DNA from 3 places in the Lysinibacillus sp. Ag94 genome. Region 3 is predicted to be linked to each of the others. Evidence: riboswitches for the same ligand, from Rfam matches in the RefSeq annotation. Region 3 holds a riboswitch; each other region holds the start of a gene.
The links. A riboswitch is a leader RNA that binds a small molecule or an ion and turns the genes downstream of it on or off. The one in region 3 is predicted to bind cobalamin.
Positions count from the first base shown of each region.

Region 1: it holds a riboswitch for cobalamin, as region 3 does, so the genes downstream of both, MY533_RS01805 (ABC transporter substrate-binding protein) here and MY533_RS09225 (FecCD family ABC transporter permease) in region 3, are expected to answer to the same signal.
Region 2: it holds a riboswitch for cobalamin, as region 3 does, so the genes downstream of both, MY533_RS13120 (energy-coupling factor ABC transporter permease) here and MY533_RS09225 (FecCD family ABC transporter permease) in region 3, are expected to answer to the same signal.

Region 1 covers NZ_CP096780.1:395,119-402,182, forward strand. The annotation lists gene MY533_RS01795 (class I adenylate-forming enzyme family protein) at 1-1,430, shown strand, start outside; gene MY533_RS01800 (acyl-CoA dehydrogenase family protein) at 1,432-3,099, shown strand; cobalamin riboswitch at 3,400-3,583, shown strand; gene MY533_RS01805 (ABC transporter substrate-binding protein) at 3,868-4,833, shown strand; gene MY533_RS01810 (FecCD family ABC transporter permease) at 4,830-5,831, shown strand; gene MY533_RS01815 (adenosylcobinamide amidohydrolase) at 5,828-7,064, shown strand, end outside.
Region 2 covers NZ_CP096780.1:2,830,237-2,837,300, forward strand. The annotation lists gene MY533_RS13095 (precorrin-8X methylmutase) at 1-61, opposite strand, end outside; gene cobK (precorrin-6A reductase) at 74-835, opposite strand; gene MY533_RS13105 (sirohydrochlorin chelatase) at 832-1,737, opposite strand; gene cobJ (precorrin-3B C(17)-methyltransferase) at 1,752-3,422, opposite strand; gene MY533_RS13115 ((2Fe-2S) ferredoxin domain-containing protein) at 3,427-3,798, opposite strand; cobalamin riboswitch at 3,941-4,124, opposite strand; cobalamin riboswitch at 4,540-4,725, shown strand; gene MY533_RS13120 (energy-coupling factor ABC transporter permease) at 5,140-5,886, shown strand; gene MY533_RS13125 (energy-coupling factor ABC transporter substrate-binding protein) at 5,888-6,160, shown strand; gene cbiQ (cobalt ECF transporter T component CbiQ) at 6,164-6,934, shown strand; gene MY533_RS13135 (energy-coupling factor ABC transporter ATP-binding protein) at 6,934-7,064, shown strand, end outside.
Region 3 covers NZ_CP096780.1:2,022,576-2,029,639, reverse strand. The annotation lists gene MY533_RS09230 (ABC transporter ATP-binding protein) at 1-582, opposite strand, end outside; gene MY533_RS09225 (FecCD family ABC transporter permease) at 583-1,572, opposite strand; cobalamin riboswitch at 1,762-1,946, opposite strand; gene MY533_RS09220 (DNA topoisomerase III) at 2,349-4,523, shown strand; gene MY533_RS09215 (GNAT family N-acetyltransferase) at 5,093-5,644, opposite strand; gene MY533_RS09210 (TetR/AcrR family transcriptional regulator) at 5,650-6,282, opposite strand.

The DNA of each region.
Region 1 (7,064 bases), 1.6 Mb from region 3:
GACGTGTGACTTATCGTGATTTAGATGAGCAAGTGACACGTCTTAGTCATGCTTTGTTAGAGCAGGGGGTCTGGCAAGGTGACAAAGTTATTATTTTTATGCCAAATGTTGTAGAGTTTGTTGTTAGCTATTTTGCTATTCAGCGCATTGGAGCCATTGTCGTTCCGGTAAATGCGAAATTTACGCTGCGAGAGGTTGAGTATGTAGCGCAGCATGCTGATGCTAAAGCTATTCTCGTGCATGAGGCAATTTTTGCAGCAGTTGAAAACATCACGATAGTTCCTTTAAAAATCAAAACAGGTCAAGAGAAGGCTGGTTGGCTAAATTATGAATCGCTTATTCAACATGCAAGCAGTCAAACAATTGATTGCCAATTGAATGAAGATGACGTTTCAACGATTTTATATACGTCGGGTACAACGGGAAAACCAAAGGGCGTGTTGTTTAGCTATCGCAATATTTTAACTGTAGCGCAAATGATTGCAATAGAAATGGAAGTAAAGCCAGAAAGTCGGATTCTTCTTATGATGCCATTGACGCATTCAGCTCCATTACATTTATTTTTAATGGCAGGAGTACTTGTAGGCTCGACCAATATACTAGCGCCAACATTTACACCTGATTTATTGATAGATTCAATCGAGCAGGAACGGACAACGCATTTCTTCGGAGCTCCTGTTGCTTATTTGTTAACCGCCCAAATGCCAAGATTGCAAACAGCTGATCTATCATCGATGAAATGGTGGGTTTATGGTGGAGCGCCGTTATCGCAAAATGAAATTCGCTTTATCCAAAAAGCTTTCCGAACGGATCATGTAACCTGTGTCTATGGATTAACAGAGGCTGGTCCAAATGGTTCAATATTGTTTGGTGAAGAGCATGTAACGAAGGCGGGGAGCATCGGTCGGCGTGCACCACTTGGGGCGGAGCTACGGATTATTAACGACAATGGAGAAGATGTCAGTGTGGGTGACGTAGGAGAAATCGTGCTATTCGGTGAAGGTAATATGCTGGGCTATTACAAGGATGATGTTGCCACAAAGGGTGCATTTATAGATGGGTGGCTGAAAACAGGTGACCTAGCTCGCATAGATGAGGACGGCTATATTTGGATTGTTGATCGTAAAAAGGATGTTATTTTTTCAGGTGGTGTGAATATTTATCCGAAAGAAATAGAAGATCGTATGTTGTGCTATGAGGGGATATTTGAAGTGGCTGTGATCGGTGTACCACATCCGGAGTGGGGAGAAACGGTGAAGGCCGTTTATGCCGCTAAAACGGAAACTGACGAGGACGAACTTAAAGCTTATTTGGAGGAGCATCTTGCTAAATATAAAATTCCACGCATCTTTGAACGTGTGGAAGCGTTACCACGAAATGCATCGGGCAAAATACTAAAACAATCCTTGAAGGGACAAGGGGTGAGATAGCATGAAAGTTTTACAGCGGGAAGAAATGAAAACAACAAACTTTTTTAACGAAAATGATACACTTCATAAAGTTTTAGAAATGATGCTAGATAAAGAGTTTGTTGACTATGCAAAACGTGAGCTAACAGATTTTGGTGAACTTTGTGCTGGAGATATTGATGTGAGAGCTAAGCATACTGATAGGGAGGGTGAACCTCGATTACAAAGGTATAATGCCTATGGTGAAGAAGTGTCAGAGGTTTGGGTCAATGATGGCTATAAAAGAACAATTGAAGAGACATACAATACCGGCATTGTTGGCTATGTGCATAAGGATATTCCGCAATTAGGTAGAAAGGGTAACTATGTCTATAGCTTTGCCCAAGGCTATATACTGTCACATGCTGAGCCAGGCTTTTACTGTCCTGTTACGTTAACAATGGCAACGGCTTATCTCCTTGATCATTATGCAAGTGATGAGGTGAAGGCGCGCTTTTTACCACATGTTTGTGCAACAGGAGAGACAGAGCTATATGAGGGGGCTACGTTTTTAACGGAGCGTCAAGGTGGCTCTGATGTTGGAGCGAATGTTGTGAAGGCAAGACAGGACGGCAATCAGTATCGTTTATATGGGGAGAAATATTTTGCATCTAACGCAGGAATGTGTGGAGTAACTATGGTATTGGCGCGCATGGAAGAGGCTCAGGAGGGTTCAAAGGGCTTAACATTGTTTGCAGTTCCATGGCGAAATGAGGATGGTACAGTTAATAACCTGCGCATTCGCCGTTTAAAGGATAAACTTGGCGTTAGAGCAGTACCTTCTGGTGAGGTGGAATTTGATGGTGCATTAGCATATGTTGTCGGTGACCCAAATAAAGGGATTTACTATATGCTGGAGGCACTTAATTTATCGAGAATTTGCAATGCGGTTGCTTCTATCGGCATAATGCGCCGCGGTTATTTAGAGGCGAAGCATTATGTGACAAATCGTCATGCCTTTGGTAAACCTTTAACACAATATCCCATGATCCAGGATACACTAGGGAAATTCGGTGCCAAGCTTCATGTAGAAGTTGCCACTGTTTTTGATCTTATTCAGCTGTACGATAAAGTAACTAGTGGGCTTGGGATTAAAGAAGATATTATTTTAAACCGTTTGTATATTGCGATCATGAAAAAAGAAACGGCAGAGCAAGCTGTACATTATGCTAGTGAAGCCATTGAATTACATGGCGGAAACGGCTATATTGAAGATTTTGTTACACCTCGGTTATTAAGAGATGCACAAGTACTTACTGTATGGGAAGGGACTGCGAATATTTTAGCTTTAGAGCTCATTCGCTTAGTTGATAAGTTTCATGCGCACGAAATGTTTGTTCGTGTCATGGAAGAACGTCTAGAAAAACTAGCTGACAGTCCATTAGTTGAAATTGTTGTGGATCAATTAGCAAAACTAGATTCAACTTTGCAAACATTTAGCCGTTTAGATGATGCAACAAAATCGTTTGAAGCAAAAAAGGTCGCAGAGAAAATGGCGCATTTATATGAAAGTGTGGTAGCAGTCGAATGGGCACAAAAATTCGGCGGCAAATATGAGAAGCTAGCAGATATTTATTTAGAGAATACATGGGCATTGCGAGAAATGGGTGCACCAATGAAAACGGTACAGTATTTTTCAGATATAGTTTAACTTAGTTCGGTAGTGTCCAAATAACCTGCTGAAATAGAGGAACTCAGTCTAAGAACGCCACGTCCTGTGGCGATGACTGAGTGACCAACATCATATTGGCGAATGTCACTGAATCGGAAAGATGTTCACATAGGATGTTAGCCTAAAATCATCGCATCCATGCAATAACGGCTAACTGACCTGCATCACGCAGGCCTAAGCACAAAGCCAATCCCGGACGCAATTATGCCAAGGCGTAATGGATTGTATAGAAGTCGTCTCGAATGGAGGCGACTTCTTTCATTTTCATGTATAATAAAATCAACTGAATATTATAAAGGTTCTTTACTTAAGTAAAGTGAAAAGGGAAATCGGTGTAATTCCGATGCGGTCCCGCCACTGTATGTGTGAGTTTTTTCAATCTGCGCCACTGAAAATTTCGGGAAGGCTTGAAAAAGCGTATGAAGCACGAGCCAGGAGACCTGCCTTTATAGAAAACACGTTGTAGCCTACGAGGATAGGATGGTGGATTTTGTATATGTATTTTTGTGCAAATTTGACCCCCTCATTATTTTTTGATGAGGGGTATTTGTTTTGGAAGATGAATGTCGATAAATTTGAAAACAGGGGCGATAAATTCAAAATGTTAGGTGATAAATCTAAAATGTTGGCTAGAAGTCCGCAATGTTGATATACCCCTACAATGTTAGGTAATCAAAAACTAAAACGTATCGATAAATCAGAAAAACAATAACAACTATATGCACAAATAGACTGAGGAGGATTCACATGAAGAAAATTTGGAAAATAGGGTTATCAGCATTTTTAGCTATTGGCTTACTTGCTGCATGTAATACAAAAGAGGCGACAAATGAAAAGCCGTCATCTTCTGAGCAACAAGGGACAACAAAAGTAGACCAAGCAACATTCCCAATGACGATAAAGGATGCTACCGGTAAGGATATTACGCTAGAGGCACCTCCTGAAAAAATTGTCTCACTCATTCCGAGTAACACAGAAATTTTATTTGGCCTTGGCTTAAATAATGAAATAGTTGGTGTGACAGATAATGATGACTATCCACCAGAGGTTACTAAAAAAGAAAAGGTTGGCGGTATGGATTATAATATTGAAAAAATTATTGCTTTAACGCCGGATATCGTTTTTGCGCATGCGTCGGGTATGGGTTATTCAAAAGGAGCTATTGAACAGCTTGAGGCGGCAGGTGTAAAAGTATTTGTTGTAGCGGATGCAAAAAACTTTAATGAAACTTACACAACAATTGAACAGCTTGGTCGTGCAACAGGAAAACTAGAAGAGGCTAAAAAAATTGTTGCAAATATGAAGGCAAAAGTTAAAGAAGTTGAAACAAAACTTGACGGTGTTGAGGCGAAAAAAGTCTTTGTAGAGTCGTCTGATGAGCCAGAAATTTATACAGCTGGTAAAGGTACATTTATGAATGAAATGCTAGAAATGATTCATGCCGAAAATGTGGCAGCAGATTCAAATAGCTGGTATAAAATTGATGCTGAACAAATTATCGCAAAAAATCCAGATGTCATTGTTGTGGCATATAATTACGTACCTAATATTTTAACGAAAATTCCACAACGTGCAGGCTTTGAGACAATCTCTGCCGTGAAAAATAAAGCCATAGTACAAGTGGATGAAAATATAACAAGTCGTCAAGGTCCTCGTTTAGCAGATGGTCTTGAGGAATTAGCGAAGGCCGTCTACCCTGAGGCGTTTAAATGAGTAAAAAAATTGTAGCCTATGTAACAGCAATAACGCTTCTAATTATTAGCATCTGGTGTGGCGTGGCGATAGGCTCGGTTCATATTCCGCTAGAAGTATTGTGGAATAAGGCGGCTGATGAAACAGCCGCCAATATTTTATGGAAAATTCGATTACCTCGAGTTTTGCTTGCAGGGCTTGTAGGGGCGTCACTTGCAATTGCAGGGGCCGCTTTTCAAGGCTTATTAAAAAACCCTTTGGCTGATCCTTATACGTTAGGTGTTTCCTCTGGTGCATCAGTTGGCGCAGTTATGACCATTTTTTTTAGTATATCAATACCTGTAGTAGGTCATTTTACATTACCGACCTTTAGTATGATAGGTGCCATATTAACGATGGTAGCTGTTATGGGCTTTGCTAGAATAGTAGACCGCTCGTTAAAAATGGAAACTCTAATTTTAACGGGAGTTATATTTAGTTCATTTTTAGGTTCCTTAATTTCTTTAATGATTGCATTATCTGGTGAAGAGCTTCGCCAAGTTATCGGATGGCTGCTCGGCTCAGTATCGATGCGTGGTTGGCCTTATGTTCAGATGATTATCCCGTTTGTCATAATAGGCTCCATTATGCTTTGGACACAAAGACGCGAGTTAAATGTGCTGTTATATGGTGAAGAACGCGCGAAGCATTTAGGTGTTCATGTTAAGCGCAGTAAATATATTATTTTAGTGGGTGGATCCATGTTGACAGGAGCTGCGGTAGCTGTTTCTGGAACGATTGGCTTTGTTGGTTTAGTCGTCCCTCATATGACGAGAATGGTTTGGGGCTCTGATCACCGACACTTATTGCCATTATCCTTTTTAAATGGGGCAACTTTGCTGATTATTTGTGATTTAATAGCACGAACAATTATTATGCCAAGAGAGCTACCGATTGGTGTCATTACTGCATTTATTGGGGCACCGGTTTTTTCCTATATTTTTTACAAGCAACGTAGAAGCAAGGGGGTACGGGCATGATTGTTGTTGAACATCTTTCCGGCGGCTATGAAGACGTACCTATCGTCCGGGATATAAGTTTTTCAGTTGAAAAAGGCAAAATACTAGGGATCTTAGGGCCGAATGGTAGCGGGAAATCCACACTGTTAAAAGTAATAAGTGGTATACTACCAGCAAATGCAGGCACTATATTAGTAGATGGTAAAAGTAGCAGCTCTTACAATGCCCGTGCATTAGCAAAAAAAATGGCGGTGCTACCACAATTACATGCTAATGCTTTTTCTAACAGTGTACGGGAGGCAGTATCACTTGGGCGTTATCCACATCAAACAGGCTTCTTTTCAAGCTGGACTGATCGCGATGAACAAGCAGTCCAACATGCCATGATGCAAACTGGTGTGAAACGCTATGAACAAACACCGATGGAATTTTTGTCGGGCGGTGAGCAGCAAAGAGTATTTGTAGCCCAAGCACTTGCGCAAACAGCTGAAATATTGCTGCTAGATGAACCAACGAACCATCTAGATATTGCTCATCAACGTCAAATTTTAGATATGGTGCGAAAGGAAGCAATCGAAAGTGGTTTGACCGTTATTATGGTACTGCATGATATGAATTTAGCCTCCCTTTATTGTGATGAATTATTGCTAATGGAGGAGGGGCGGATGCGAGCATTGGGGGCGCCGCATGAAGTATTAATCGCTTCGCAAATCGAAGACGTCTATCAAGCTCGAGTTGCAACTTACGCACATCCAGAAATTCCAAAGCCTCAAATCACCATGATGCCAGCATCAGTTGAACAGCAGCAGCGTGCTGTCATTACAAAAGAAAATTTCACTGTTACAGATCGTTATATTAAACTTCAATCGGAGTTTCCGTTAAAAACAGTGTCCTCAGCTGTCCATAATCCGGGTATTGGTTGGTATGATTGTCTGTTAAATCGCTCTGTACCAATAGATTATGTCATTAATGATGTGAAGAGAGAGGTCGCTGAATTTCTACTAAAGGAACATTTTTCATCTACAAGTACCGTCGTCATGTTAACGGCTGTCCCAACAAATCTTGTAGCTATTAATGAATATAAAGCTTCCTTTGGCAGCGTCCTAGTTGCCGTTACGGCCGGAGTAGGTAATGCAGTTGATGTGTCTCGTACACATGAAAGACAAGATGAACCACATATTGGTACTATAAATACGTGGGTTATTGTTAATGGTTGTTTATCAGAAGAAGCGTTTTTCCAAGCAATGATGACGG
Region 2 (7,064 bases), 810 kb from region 3:
TGTAATCGTAAATTTTATCTGGGTCTACTGTTAATGGTTTGAAATCTGTTTTAAAGTCCATTTGGATTGCCTCCTAAAGTGTGTTTTGTACAGCTTGAAGTATGTCTTCAAATGTAGAATATTGCTGTCCGTATTTTATATTTGGTCTTGCAATTAAAATCGTTTCGATGCCACATGCAAGGGCTGCCTCTAGCTTTTCATCCACCGAGCCAACCTTGCCGCTTTCTTTCGTAATCATCAACGTCACATCATATTGACGAAAAAGTGCTTCATTTAATTCCTTTGAAAAAGGGCCCTGTATGGCAACAATATCTCTTTGCGCCACACCAAGTGCTTCGCATTTTTCCATATTATCGAGTCGAGGAAGCATACGCGCAATTACTCGTGTATTTTCTAAACCATGTAATACCTTTGTAAAGGTTGCTAGTGTTTTACTGCCCGTCGTTAGCATAATGACACCACGTTTTTTTGCTGCTAACTGGGCAGCCTCGTCGTAATCTTTCACAATCGTAATTAACGGATGTGCATATTGCTCATGAGCACGCTCATAGCGAATATACGGAACATTTGCTTGCTCAGCTGCCACCATAGCATTTTTTGAAGCTTCTTCAGCAAATGGATGAGAGGCATCTACCACTAAACGGTATCCTCGCTCTGTAATAATCGTTGCCATTTCATCCGCCGTTAAACGACCGACTAAATAAGGAAGGCCTACTTCAGCAAGGCTAGAAGCAGCTGATTCAGTAACGACCGTTGCTGTTACAGCATAACCCGCTGACTGGATTTCAAGTGCTAGATTTCTAGCATCGCTCGTCCCTGCTAACATGAAAATCATTTCACTGGCTCCTCTTCATGGTGGTGATGATGATCATGGTCGTGATGATCATGTTCATGATCGTGGTCATGATGGTGATGATGATGATGCGTATGTCCATGTACTGCTGCATAAGCACGATAATTTTCTAAATCTTGCATACCTGTTGACGTGCCATTTACAGCTTGCTCAATACGTTCTAATAGTACATTTTGTAAACGCTCATGATAGCCAAAATAGTTAGCAATTTGAATAGCACAGTCCGGATATTTTTCATTAAATTGCTTACACATACCGTTCATACGTTCCATTAGAATACCTGTGAATAAAAAATACGGTAGCATAATAATTTTTTTAGCACCGAGCTTCACACAACGCTCAATTCCTTCTTCAACACGCGGATCAGTGACACCCATAAAGGCACTTTCTACATACTTAACCGGGAGTTTTTCCCATAACAAGCGTGTAATTTTATAAAAATCACCATTTGCAGCAGGATCACTGCCACCACGTGCAATTAATAAAATAGCAGTATCTTCATGTTGTTCTTCAGCATTGAAGCCGATTTCAGCTAAACGGTCTTCTAATATAGCAAATATTTCTTCATGGATACCGATTGTTTGACCATATGTGAACGTTATATTTGGATAATGCTCACGTGCATGTTCGATTTCTGCTGGAATATGTAGTTTTGAATGTCCAGCATGAAGAAGAATAATCGGAATAACATGCACCTCTGTTGCACCCTTCTTCACACAGTTCGTAATACCTTCCTCAATATTCGGCGAAGCGAACTCTAAAAAACATGTTTCAACTAAAAAACGTTCATCAATACGAGGTGTCATTTGCTCGATAAACGCGCATACCTCTTCATTTCCTGCTTCTAAACGGCTCCCGTGGCCGACAAATAAAATTGCTTTCATTTCATTACCCCTCACTAGTCGCCGCATGGAGCTGGCTCTACTTTTATTTTTGAAGACATATCCTGATACGTAAAATGTAGGATCTTTTTCACACGCTTGAAGTATTTAAACAGACGTTCATTTGGATGCGCATTTGCTTTATATTCATCGATAATATCGGTGATAAGTGGTATGAGCTGTTCAGGCTCTAACCCTTCAACAACAGGCTGGGCCGCATGTGCTGTACGACCAACCGGCTTAGCTCCAATAAAAACATCAAATTTACTTTTACGATAAACAATGCCAATATCATCAAATACTGCTCGATAACACGCCATACCACAGCCATTAAAACCAATATTTAATGTTTTCGGTAACGCCATACCCCCAAGCTTTTCTTGAATCTCTTCCGCATATGGAATCGAATCGAACTTTTCGCCATAACAGAAGTCACAAGCCTTTAACGAAAGTACGTCACCAAGTGGTGCAAGTAAAAAGCCAACTTCACGGAGCTTTGTTGTAATTTCTTCAGGCTCAGACGTTGGAATTTTCAAATGAATTTGATGGTCTGGTGTATACTCCATCGTCCCTTCCTCACCAACTACTTCAGCTAATGTCATCATTTGTTGCGGCGTAAAGAACTTATTGGCTACCCCAGGACTAACCGCTAATTCAAAAACAGATTCGATTTTTTGTTGAACGAGCTTGGGTGTTACTTTCACAGCGCTCGTACCCTTCACCAAAGCAAGAGCTGCTGTTGCCATTTCAAGTGACGATTTTTTAGGCTTTAGTTCCGGTCTAATAGCTAAACTGGGCTTAATACGATTGGTATTAGGATCTGTTGCAAAATCATTACGCGCTGTTCCAGTTTCTTGATTCATCGCCCATGGTTCATTTTCTTCCTTGAGTCGTTGATGTGGTCGTAACGGTTGTTTTTCATCACCAAGTGTATATTTCCGCTGATAGCCACGTGGCGTAATCATCTTATTGTCGTAGAAGAATGTTGTTGAATTCCCAATAATAACTGTCGTTAACATGCCGATATCATGTTCAAGCATTTCTGCTAAAGTCGTCATCGTAATTTCTTGACGGTCGCGATATGCGCTTTTCACAAGGCCAACCGGTGTATCTGGCGAACGATATTCTAATAAAATTCGTTGCGCCTCTACGATTTGTCTCGTACGACGTCCACTTTTTGGATTATAAAGCGCAATAACAAAATCCGCCATCGCTGCCGCTTCTACTCTTTTTGCAATTAAATTCCAAGGTGTTAAATGGTCACTTAAACTAATGGTACAGGCGTCATGCATAATTGGAGCACCTAGTAAACTCGCACACGAATTAATAGCTGAAATACCTGGAACAATTTCTACCTCGATACCAGTGGCTTCTGTCCAGCCTAGCTCGATTAATACCTCATACACTAATCCTGCCATTCCATATACGCCGGCATCTCCACTGGAAATGACCGATACGATACTTCCAGCCTCTGCTTGACGTACCGCTTCCTGTGCACGTGAAACTTCCTCCGTCATACCAGTACTAATAATCGACTTTGCACTAACTAAATCCTGAATAAGTTCAACATACGTTTTATACCCAATGATCATATGACTTTGTTGCAGTGCCTCTACAGCACGAGTCGTAATATGTTTAAAGTCTCCAGGGCCAAAGCCAACTACGAAAATCTTACCTTTTTGCGCCATGTTGTTACCCCTCTTTCACCTTTTCAATACCTTTAATGGCTGTTGTTTGTGCTGTACGGTGTAGCGTGCCTTCACGCAATGTAAAGACATGCTCATTATGTAACGATTCATGATTTAAATTTTGTACGAGTGCCTTCGCATGCTCTGTTGTCGGGATACGGTACCAATTCCCCTGAGGATATGCAATGACAACACAAGCATCTTTACATCTGCCATTACAGCGAGTTCTTGTCGTATGTATTTCCTGATCAAGTGCCAGCACCTGTATTTCGTCACGGATCGCCTGTGTAATATCCTCAGCATCTTTTTTCATACAGCTACTACCATTACAAATAAAAAGATGTGTTTTCATGCCCTCTAAATTCCAAGTTGTCATAGTCGTTCGTTCTCCCCTCATTTGCTTTTAGGAAAAAGAAAAACCTTTACTCTAGACGAAGAGTAAAGGTTTAGTAGAAGCCAAATAAAAACGAATATATACAGGTACTCGCTTTCGCTTCAACTTCTCCCTCCGAAAAGTTTGCATGCATCATCACATAAGCAGGTTTCCTGACTTAAGCTTCCTTTTACTTTCGCACCTTCCTAGTTTTCACTAGTGGCATCCACGATTTCATCAGCTATTACAGTAGCGGGGGCTGTATCGGACTTTCACCGATTTCCCTATTATCTTGAAAATAATCAAGCACTTATGGACGTTTTATATGAATTTTTTAATATATCAATTATGCCTCGGCATAATTGCGTGACAGCCGCCGGAGGCTTTACCTTCTTTCAGCAGGTACAGGTGTTTTGATACCCGTTGAAAAGAACTTAAATCAGCATTCATCTCACCATCTATACAGGTAGGAGGCTTCTGTAGCTTACGCTTCACTTTCGCTACAAAAGATGTTCGCTGAAAGAATTTTCATGTAATTGAAAACTGTTTCTATCATAGCTTATTTTTTAAAAATTTCAATATTACTTTCTTAATTTGTGACAATTTTTTTAAAATTCTAGAGAAAAACGCGACATTTCTTTTTGATTTATCTAAATTTTCGACATAGACTATTAATTTTAAATTTTTTCATAAAAATCATAGCATAAATATGGAAATTCATGTTACACTTTGTCGTGAAATCTCACAACTTCATCTTTTATCGGTGCGAATTGTTCAGCTTTTCGCTTAAAAGGGAAGCCGGTTCAAGTCCGGCGCGGTCCCGCCACTGTACTAGGGAGTTTTATAGAAAAAGTCACTGTCCAAAGGATGGGAAGACCTATAAAACGTTGAACTAAAGCCAGGAGACCTGCCGAAAAAAATGTGATCGTTTCAACCTACGAGGATGGGTGTGCGGCTTAGCAGATTAGAATTTTATTTGCTTTTTTAGCTATGCACTTTTCCATTATCGGAGAAGTGCTTTTTTCATTCAGCAGAGACTCCATCTCAAGGTGGTAGATTCGTACAGATATGGTTCCAACCGGGCTAAAACACCTACTGAATGAAAAGAAAAGCCTCTGGCGGATGTCACGGACTTTGAAAGGAATGCACAATTCAAAAATCCGGACGAATTATTTTCTGTGTGAAAGCAAAGCGGCAGCTACAAATGTTTTCTGTAGCGAAAGCAAAGCGGCAGCTACAAATGTTTTCTGTAGCGAAAGCAAAGCGGCAGCTACAATTACGCCAAGGCACATTGGATCGATCGCATACTAATTCGAAATATTTTAAAGCCAGGAGGAGAGATTCATGAAATTTTCAGGTTGGAAGCTTAGTTATTTCTTATTGGCATTTTTATTCGTGCCAAATCGTGCATTTGCGATGCATATTATGGAGGGCTTTTTGCCAATTGAATGGGCGATTTTTTGGTGGGTCGTATCGATTCCATTTATTATTTTAGGATTACGTTCTATTCGAAAAACCATTGAAGAAAACCCTGAAACAAAAATGATATTAGGGCTATCGGGTGCCTTTGCCTTTGTACTATCTGCCTTAAAAATTCCTTCTGTAACAGGGAGTTGCTCGCATCCAACTGGAGTTGGACTTGGAACAGTTCTTTTTGGACCATTAGCAATGAGTGTCATCGGGACAATCGTATTATTATTCCAATCTTTACTATTAGCACACGGCGGGCTTACAACATTAGGGGCAAATACCTTTTCGATGGCCATTATGGGCCCTATAATCGCTTACTATGTATTTAAGGGCTCACAAAAAATGGGATTATCATTTTCAGTAGCCGTCTTTTTAGCAGCAATGCTTGGTGATTTAGGTACATATGTTGTCACTTCAGTGCAACTAGCTCTTGCCTTCCCTTCTGAGGTCGGAGGCTTTATGGCTTCATTCACAAAATTTGCTGGTATTTTTGCATTAACTCAAATTCCTCTTGCTGTTAGTGAAGGAATTTTAACAGTGATCGTCATGAACTTCCTAAAAAAATACAATGTGAGTGAATTAAAGGCTCTACGTGTTTTCTCAACAAAGGAGGCACACTAACATGAAAAAAAACTTACTGCTCTTAGCCATTGTTGTGTTCCTAGCGATTATCCCCCTATTTATTCAAAAAGGTGCAGAATTCGAAGGGGCTGATGGTGAAGCGGAGGCAGCAATTAGTGAAATTGATGCTAACTACGAGCCATGGTTTGAAAGCTTATGGGCGCCACCAAGTGGTGAAATCGAAAGCTTATTATTCGCATTACAAGCTGCTATTGGCGCTGGATTTATCGGCTATTTCATTGGCTTAATGCGCGGCAAACATAAAGAGGGTTAAGCGATGTTACTCATTGATAAGTATGCTTATTTAAATAAATTAGCGACTGTTCATCCGCTAGAAAAAATGACGTTATCCCTTGGACTACTTATATTGTCGCTTATCATGAGAGATGAACGAATTTCACTCATTACATTTTTTGTGATGAGTGCTTTTATCATTTTAGGTGCAAAAATCCCTGCTAAATATTATGTTAAATTGCTATTGCTTCCCGGATTTTTTTTACTATCAAGTTTAGTGTCAATTTTAATTTCTATAGTGCCAACAACTAGCACGTTACCAGCGTATATTTGGTCATTTTCACTTAATAGTTGGACGATTTTTATCGGCAGAGCGAGCCTCGTGACAGCACAACAGCTTTTTTTCATCGTCCTTGGCAGCATTAGCTGTTTGTATTTTTTAATTCTCACAACATCAGTCCACTCTATTTGTTACGTGCTACGACAATGGCGAATTCCAACTCTATTTGTAGAGCTAGTAGAGCTGACGTATCGTTTTATTTTTATCTTTTTAGATAGTATGCAAAAAATTCATCTTGCCCAGCAGGCTCGTCTAGGATACAGCTCCCCTATGCAGTGGCTTCGTTCGGTATCAATGTTAATTGCAGCTTTATTTGTTGAGATGTTCCAACGCAGTCGTGAACTAAACAATGCGATGGAAGCCCGTGGTGGCGAAACTGTTTATTGGCAAAACGATGTTATCTATAACACAAAAAATTGGGTAGGTATTGCTACTATTTTTATACTGCTCATCATTTATGGAGGTTTTTTCTGATGACAGATTTATACTTTGATTTAACACATTTATCCTACGCTTATGCAGATGGAACTTATGCACTAACAGATATTACACTTCAAATTCCAAAGGGGAAAAAAATCGCTTTACTTGGTCATAATGGAGCTGG
Region 3 (7,064 bases):
ATCATGCAAGGCTGCAATGACCGTGATCGGCAAGCCCCGTACTAAATCCATGAGCTGGAGTTGATGCTGAATATCTAAATGATTCGTTGGCTCATCTAATACCATGACCTTAGCCTGTTGCGCCAATGCCCTTGCAACAACGACCCGTTTTTTCTCACCACCAGATAAGGAACTAAAAGTGCGTTCACTTAAATGCAGTACCCCTGCTTGCTGCATCGATTCCTCAACAATAGCTAGGTCTTCTTTTGTATCTACTTCCAAAAGCCTTTTATGCGGTGTACGTCCCATTGCCACAAGATCTTTAACAGTGAACTCAAATAGCACTGGTGTTTCCTGCCCTACGACGGCAAGTTGCTTTGCTATCAACTTTGAAGATTGCTTGTAAATATTTTCATTAAATAAAAATACTTCTCCCTCTTGAGGTTGTAGCATACGGTACATATTTTTTAAAAGGGTCGATTTCCCACTGCCATTTGGACCAATTATGCCCACAAACTCTCGTTCTTGAATATGTACAGAAACATTGTTTAATATTTTCACCTGCTGCACGGCAAAAGTAACGTTTTTTGCAACGTATACCATTTAATTCTCCTCCCCGAAAGAATACATTTGCTTACGCAACATCCATATAAAGAATGGGCATCCGCATAAAGCCGTTATAATTCCAATCGGCATTTCCTCAGGTGCAATCACAATGCGCGCAGCTGCATCAGCCCATATTAAAAATATCGCACCAATTAATGCACTGACTGGCAGTACAAACTTATAATTTGAGCCGACAATCATGCGTACGATATGTGGAATAATCAGGCCAATAAAACCAATTGCACCACTTACAGCAACAAGGACACCTGTTAATAGGGAAATTACTAAAATTAGTAGTAATCGAAATTTCTCTAAATTAACCCCTAGCGTAACAGCAGATTCTTCGCCAAGTAAAAGTAAATTCAAATGGCGTGCATGTAGACGTAAAATTATGTAGACGATCGTTAAAACTACGAACGGAATCATTATATTCACCCATTTCGCTCCGGCCAAACTTCCCATCATCCAATAGATCACTGCCTTTATGCCCCCCTCTTCCTTCGTTATCATCAGCATAAAATTCGTCATTGCTGACAAAACTAGTGACACGGCAATTCCGGCTAATAATAATCGAACAACTGAAATTCGCCCCCCAACTCGTGCTAAGAAAAACACAATCAGTACTGCAATTGTTGCACCTATAAAAGCAGCAAATGATAGCGCATACATACCTAAAAATGAAAAAGTGCCAAGTAAAATAACAGATGTAGCCCCGACAGATGCACCGGAAGATACCCCCAAAATATAGGGGTCCGCGATTGAATTACGAACTAAAGCTTGAATAGCAGCACCCGAAATAGCAAGCCCCGCTCCGACTATTATGGCAAGTACTACGCGAGGAGTACGAATTTGCCATATGATGATTTCCTGTGAACGGCTCCAATCCAATGTAATGCCAAGTGGATTGAACGGGATATGCGATAAAATAATGCGCCATACAATACTAGGTGTAATAGACACAGAGCCTACCATGATCGCTAACGTCATGGATATTAAAACGACACCCGTTAATACGAATAAAAGTAAGTTGATTTTTCTTGTTGTTGGATTCTTCAAAACGCTCTCCTCTCTTAAAGCAAAGGGCATAAAAAAAATCCCCTTATTTACAAGAGGATGGCATAGTTAAATAAAGGGCGTCGATTCCCAGTCACTACAACCATCCTCGTGGTTCTATGTAAGTTTGTTGCTTTTATTGGCAGGTCTCCTGGCTTAGGTTCATCATCTATACGCCTTCCCATAGCTCGCTACAGTGACATATTGTATAGACTCTCCATTACAGTTGCGGGACAGCACCGGATTTGCACCGATTTCCCTTTTAAGCAAACGAACAAGTCATTCGCACCAACAAAATAATATTTTATTAAGTTATAAGAGGAACAATATCAGAATATTTTCCAGATAGCAATTATAATATATATTACAATTAAGCAAAAATGGTGATAAACGAGCGATTAATAGCTGCAAAACAGAACTATTGAACATTAATTATTATTAGAAAAATAAATAAATTTAGATAGCGATTTATCTTACCTTACTATACAAATTCCTCACAGTACACTATGAGTAATCGCCTTCCTCTCTATATTTAATATCAGGGTGGATAATCCGGTGTTTTAATTTTGACTGAATTAAAATGTCTAAAAGACTAAACTTAGAGTTCTTAATAAAAGATGGACTCAATTATTCATATAACCGTTATCCTTAAAATTCATTTATAATTATTAAACATAAAGTTGTAATTATTATTAATAGGAGAAGAGCATATGAAAATAGTAATTGCAGAAAAACCAGACCAGGCTGCAAAATTAGCTTCCCCCTTTTCTTTTACAAAAAAGCCTGGTTATTTCGAAGTTAAGCCAAACACCTACTTTCCGGCTGGAGCACTTATCACATGGGCGATTGGACATCTATGTGAACTGAAAGCCCCGGAAGAATATAATTCTACATGGAAAAAATGGACATTAGAAACATTACCTATTATTCCAGATCGATTTGAGTATAAAGTGACGAAGTCAAAGTATAAACAATTTAATGTAATTAAAAGTTTAGTAAAAAGATCAGACATTGAAGAAATCATTATTGGTGGTGATGCTGGGCGTGAAGGTGAATTGATTATCCGTACCATTTTAAGAGTATGCGGTGTTAATAAACCGATGAAACGTCTATGGATATCATCTTTAACAGAAAACGCTGTAAAAAATGGGTTTGCAAATTTACTACCAGAAGAGAAAACACGTGATATATATTTTGAAGCACTAAGTCGTTCATGTGCAGACTGGCTAATTGGCATTAACACATCCAGATTATACACGGTACTCCTCAAAAGAAATGGCGTGAAAGATGTATTTTCAATTGGTCGTGTACAAACACCTACACTTGCACTAATAGTAAAAAGAGAGCATGAAATTGCAAATTTTAAATCAGAACCATTTTGGGAAGTAGAAACAGAGTTTGATTTCGATGGAAAATTGTTAAAAGCAAAATGGCATAAAGATAACATTTCAAGAGTTCAAGAGGAACGACAAGCCATTGCGATTGCTAATTTCTGTCTCAATAAAAATGTAGAAATTAATAGTATTAAAAGAGAAACAAAGGAATATGCTCCCCCATTGTTATTCAACTTATCTGCATTACAAGCTACAGCAAACAAAGCTTATAAATTGTCACCACAAAATACGCTGGATATTTTGCAAAAACTTTATTTAAAGGGTGTTGTTTCCTATCCAAGATCTGATTCACAATTTTTAACGAAGGAAGAAGCAAAAACACTACCAAAGATACTAGAGCATTTAAGTAAAATTGATAAATACAAAGGTCTTCTTCCGCCACCGACAAGTTCAATTATGAATAATAAAAGATATGTGAATGAAAAAAAAGTAACCGATCACCATGCAATTATTGTTACCGAGCAAATACCTGATGTAGCAAAGCTAAGTCCAGAAGAAGAAAAAATATATGATTTAATTGCAAGACAAGTCATTGCAGCACATTACAACAATGCCATATTTTCTTACACAACAATTCATTCACTTGTTGATAAACGTGCAGAGTTCATCTCTAAGGGCAAAGTGCTAATAGAAGAAGGTTGGCGTAAGGTTATTTATCATTCTAAAGATTACTCACCTACAGACAAAGATGAACTGCTCCCCCTATTACATGAAAATGAGCAAGGTATCGTTGCGAAAGCGAACGTGAAAAAAGGTGAAACCCAGCCACCAAATCGTTTTTCTGAAGGTAATTTGATTACCGTAATGAAAACAGCGGGTAAACATTTAGAAGATGCGGAATTAGAAAAGGTCCTATCGAAAACGGAAGGATTAGGTACTGAAGCTACACGCGCTGGAATTATTGGTACATTAAAAGAGCGAAACTATATCGAAGTTAAGAAAAACCAAGTCTTCGCAACGGCTAAAGGAATGTTACTTATTGAGGCACTAGGTGAAAGTATCTTAACGTCCCCTTCCATGACAGCCAAATGGGAGCAACGACTATCTGAAATAGGTGAAGGCAACGCTTCTCCTAAAGCATTTATGGAACAAGTCAAAAAGCTTGCTGACAAATTGATTTCAGATGCTAACAAGCGTGAAAAGGAATGGGCATTTAATCAAAATGCAGTCGATAAAATCACTGCAAATAATCCGTATACTAAAAAATATACTAAAAGAAAAACAGTTGTTGGGAAATGTATCCTTTGCGAAGGATCAATCATAGATCATGGCACTTTTTACGGTTGTTCAAATTATAAAACAGCAAATTGTAAATTCTCGGTTTCAAAGAAACTATTAAGAAAAACTATTTCACAATCGAATATGAAAAAACTCTTGGCAGCTGGTGAAACAGACTTGATAAAAGGATTTCAAAAAGGCGAAAAAACTTTTAATGCCCACCTTATTTGGGATAAAAAAGAACGTAAGATTAATTTTAAATTTCCACAATAACTTATTGAAAATCGTTTGTATAAATTTAAAATAAAGATTAATCAAATTAATACCTATGCCTTGATAGGGAAAAAGAAAGAGCATGTTTTAAAAAAGGAATAATCAAAACATGCTCTTTATATATGGTCATTCTATAAATATTTTGATCATTTCTATGATCGCGAACGAAAGAACCCGCCGAAGTGACGGAAAGAATCGCCAGAGCGACGGGTGGAACTATCGAAACGACGGAAAGAATCGCGAATGACGGAAGAACGCGCCGAAGTGACGGAAGAATCGACCAGAGCGACGGATGGAACCATCAAAACGAAGGAAAGAACGGACGAAACGACGGAAAGAATCGCGAACAACGGAAGAACGCGCTGAAGTGACGGAAGAATCGGCAGAGCGACGGATGAAACCATTAAAGAATAAACATTCAAACATTTTTCGGTGAAATATAGTAATGCCGATATTTTTTAGCAAAGCCTAACTCACTATTTATCATAATGTTTTTATAGCAACTTTAGACCTTTTGTTGTTCCAACGTCACTCCATTCCTGTTTCTCTATTTTACGGTGGAATAATTTTCACACATTCTTCACTTGTTTCTCAAAGTATTCATTTTGCAAAATACCCATATGAATGATGTCATACCATGTACCATCTCTAAATAGACTTTGTCTACTGCTTCCTTCCTGATGAAACCCTATCTTGTTGTACAAACTAATAGCTTTATCATTAAATGAAAATACTTTCAGGTAAACTCGATGGAGATTCATTTCGTAAAAAGCATAATCCAGTAGTAATTTCAATCCCTCTGAACCATATCCTTTTCCCCAATATTCCTTTTCACCGATGTCAATAATACATTCAGCATTTCTATTTTTATAATCAATGTTGATTAATGCAACAATGCCAATTGGTGATTCCTTTCCTTTTTCAACCATAATATAGCTTTTCCCTGCATGAGTGCCCAAAATAACATGATCTACAAAATCTTTCGTTTCTTCCATCGGATAAACATCTAAAGATGGATTCGTGGAATGCATAACTTCCACATCATTTCTCCATTTGTGATATAGTTCTGTATCTTCTTTGGTCATTTTTCTTAGTCTCACCCTAGATGATTCAAATAACATAATATTCACTCCTCGTATGTTTCGGATTTTGGATTGATTAATTTTTCTAAAGAGAACAGTAAGACGGATAATTGATCCTTTACTTTTGTTTGTTCATGTCCCAGTTGAAATGTGTCCAACATTAAACCGTTAATAAATGATAGGATATATCTCGCAATTGAATCAGTAGATTGTTGAGGTCTAAATTCTCCTTTACGCATACCTTCTTTTAATACTTTTTCTATTGCTTCAGTAGTTCGATTATAGCGTTCAGAAATGTAAGGGAAATTATCTTTATTATTTACGTATTTATATGATAAAAAGAATTCCGCCTTTGCAAAGACCAATGTTTGGTCAATTGCCTCAATATAAATTTGCTGTTCTTCAATCCAGCTTTTTAATTGTGGCCAAAGTAGGCCTTCATCAGATGGCACAAAATATTGAATGTCTTTCTGGTCATCATATTTTAAAACTTCGATAAAAACATGATTAATATTATTGAAATAGCTATACAATGCACCTCTGGATATTCCAGCTTTGTCCATAATATCTTGCATAGTTGTGTGAACAAAACCTTTCTCGATAAACACCTTCTTAGCCGCTTCTATCAGTTCTTTCTCTCGTTCTTTTTTATATTCTTCACTAACTTTTGGAGCCATAAGCCACCTCCTTAATGAGTGACAAAATGCACCTAAAAAACTATACACTATTGTCGTTTATATGTCAGATTATACCGACACTAGTGTATAGTTTCAACCTTTTATATTCATAACATGGGCGATGTCTTAAAAAATTCATATTCTACTATATACGAATGTGATGAGTCAGCATTTAAGAAAGCAATCCGACTAAGTATTTCACAAGTAGAGGAAAAGAAAATAGAACTTGGTATTCAACAATTAGCAGCTTGTATAATCGAAATGTATAAGAAAACTAAAGATTATCCAATATCATTTAAGCCTTATCTTAAAAGAGCGGATAGAATAGACTGACACTCTTATTATTTAGAGAAATATCCCGTAGATGTTAGATATAATAACTACTACGGGGTGTTTATACTACTTTCAATTAAGTTCGTGGCAACCATGACTTTTTCCATCTGAATGAAAATGAATTAGAAATATTAATATTTGGGACTGCTAGAAATCTATATAGTTGCCAAGTATTCGTTATATCTTTTATTAATTCTCTCCGAACAGATAAACCTATTTCAGCTAATCTGTATAATTTCAAAGCATTTTAAACAATCCTGTTTTTTATTTTGCTCAATTAAGAATTCTAACAGTAGAAACATATACTGTTCATTGAATTCATCTAGCTCTAGCAACTTTTGTAAGCAATTATATTTCAAAAGAGAATTAACAAAATTTGTACTTACAACATACTCTTCAAGCGCATGCAATACTCTTTGCTTTAAGCGGAGTCTTATTTGAATAGCCCA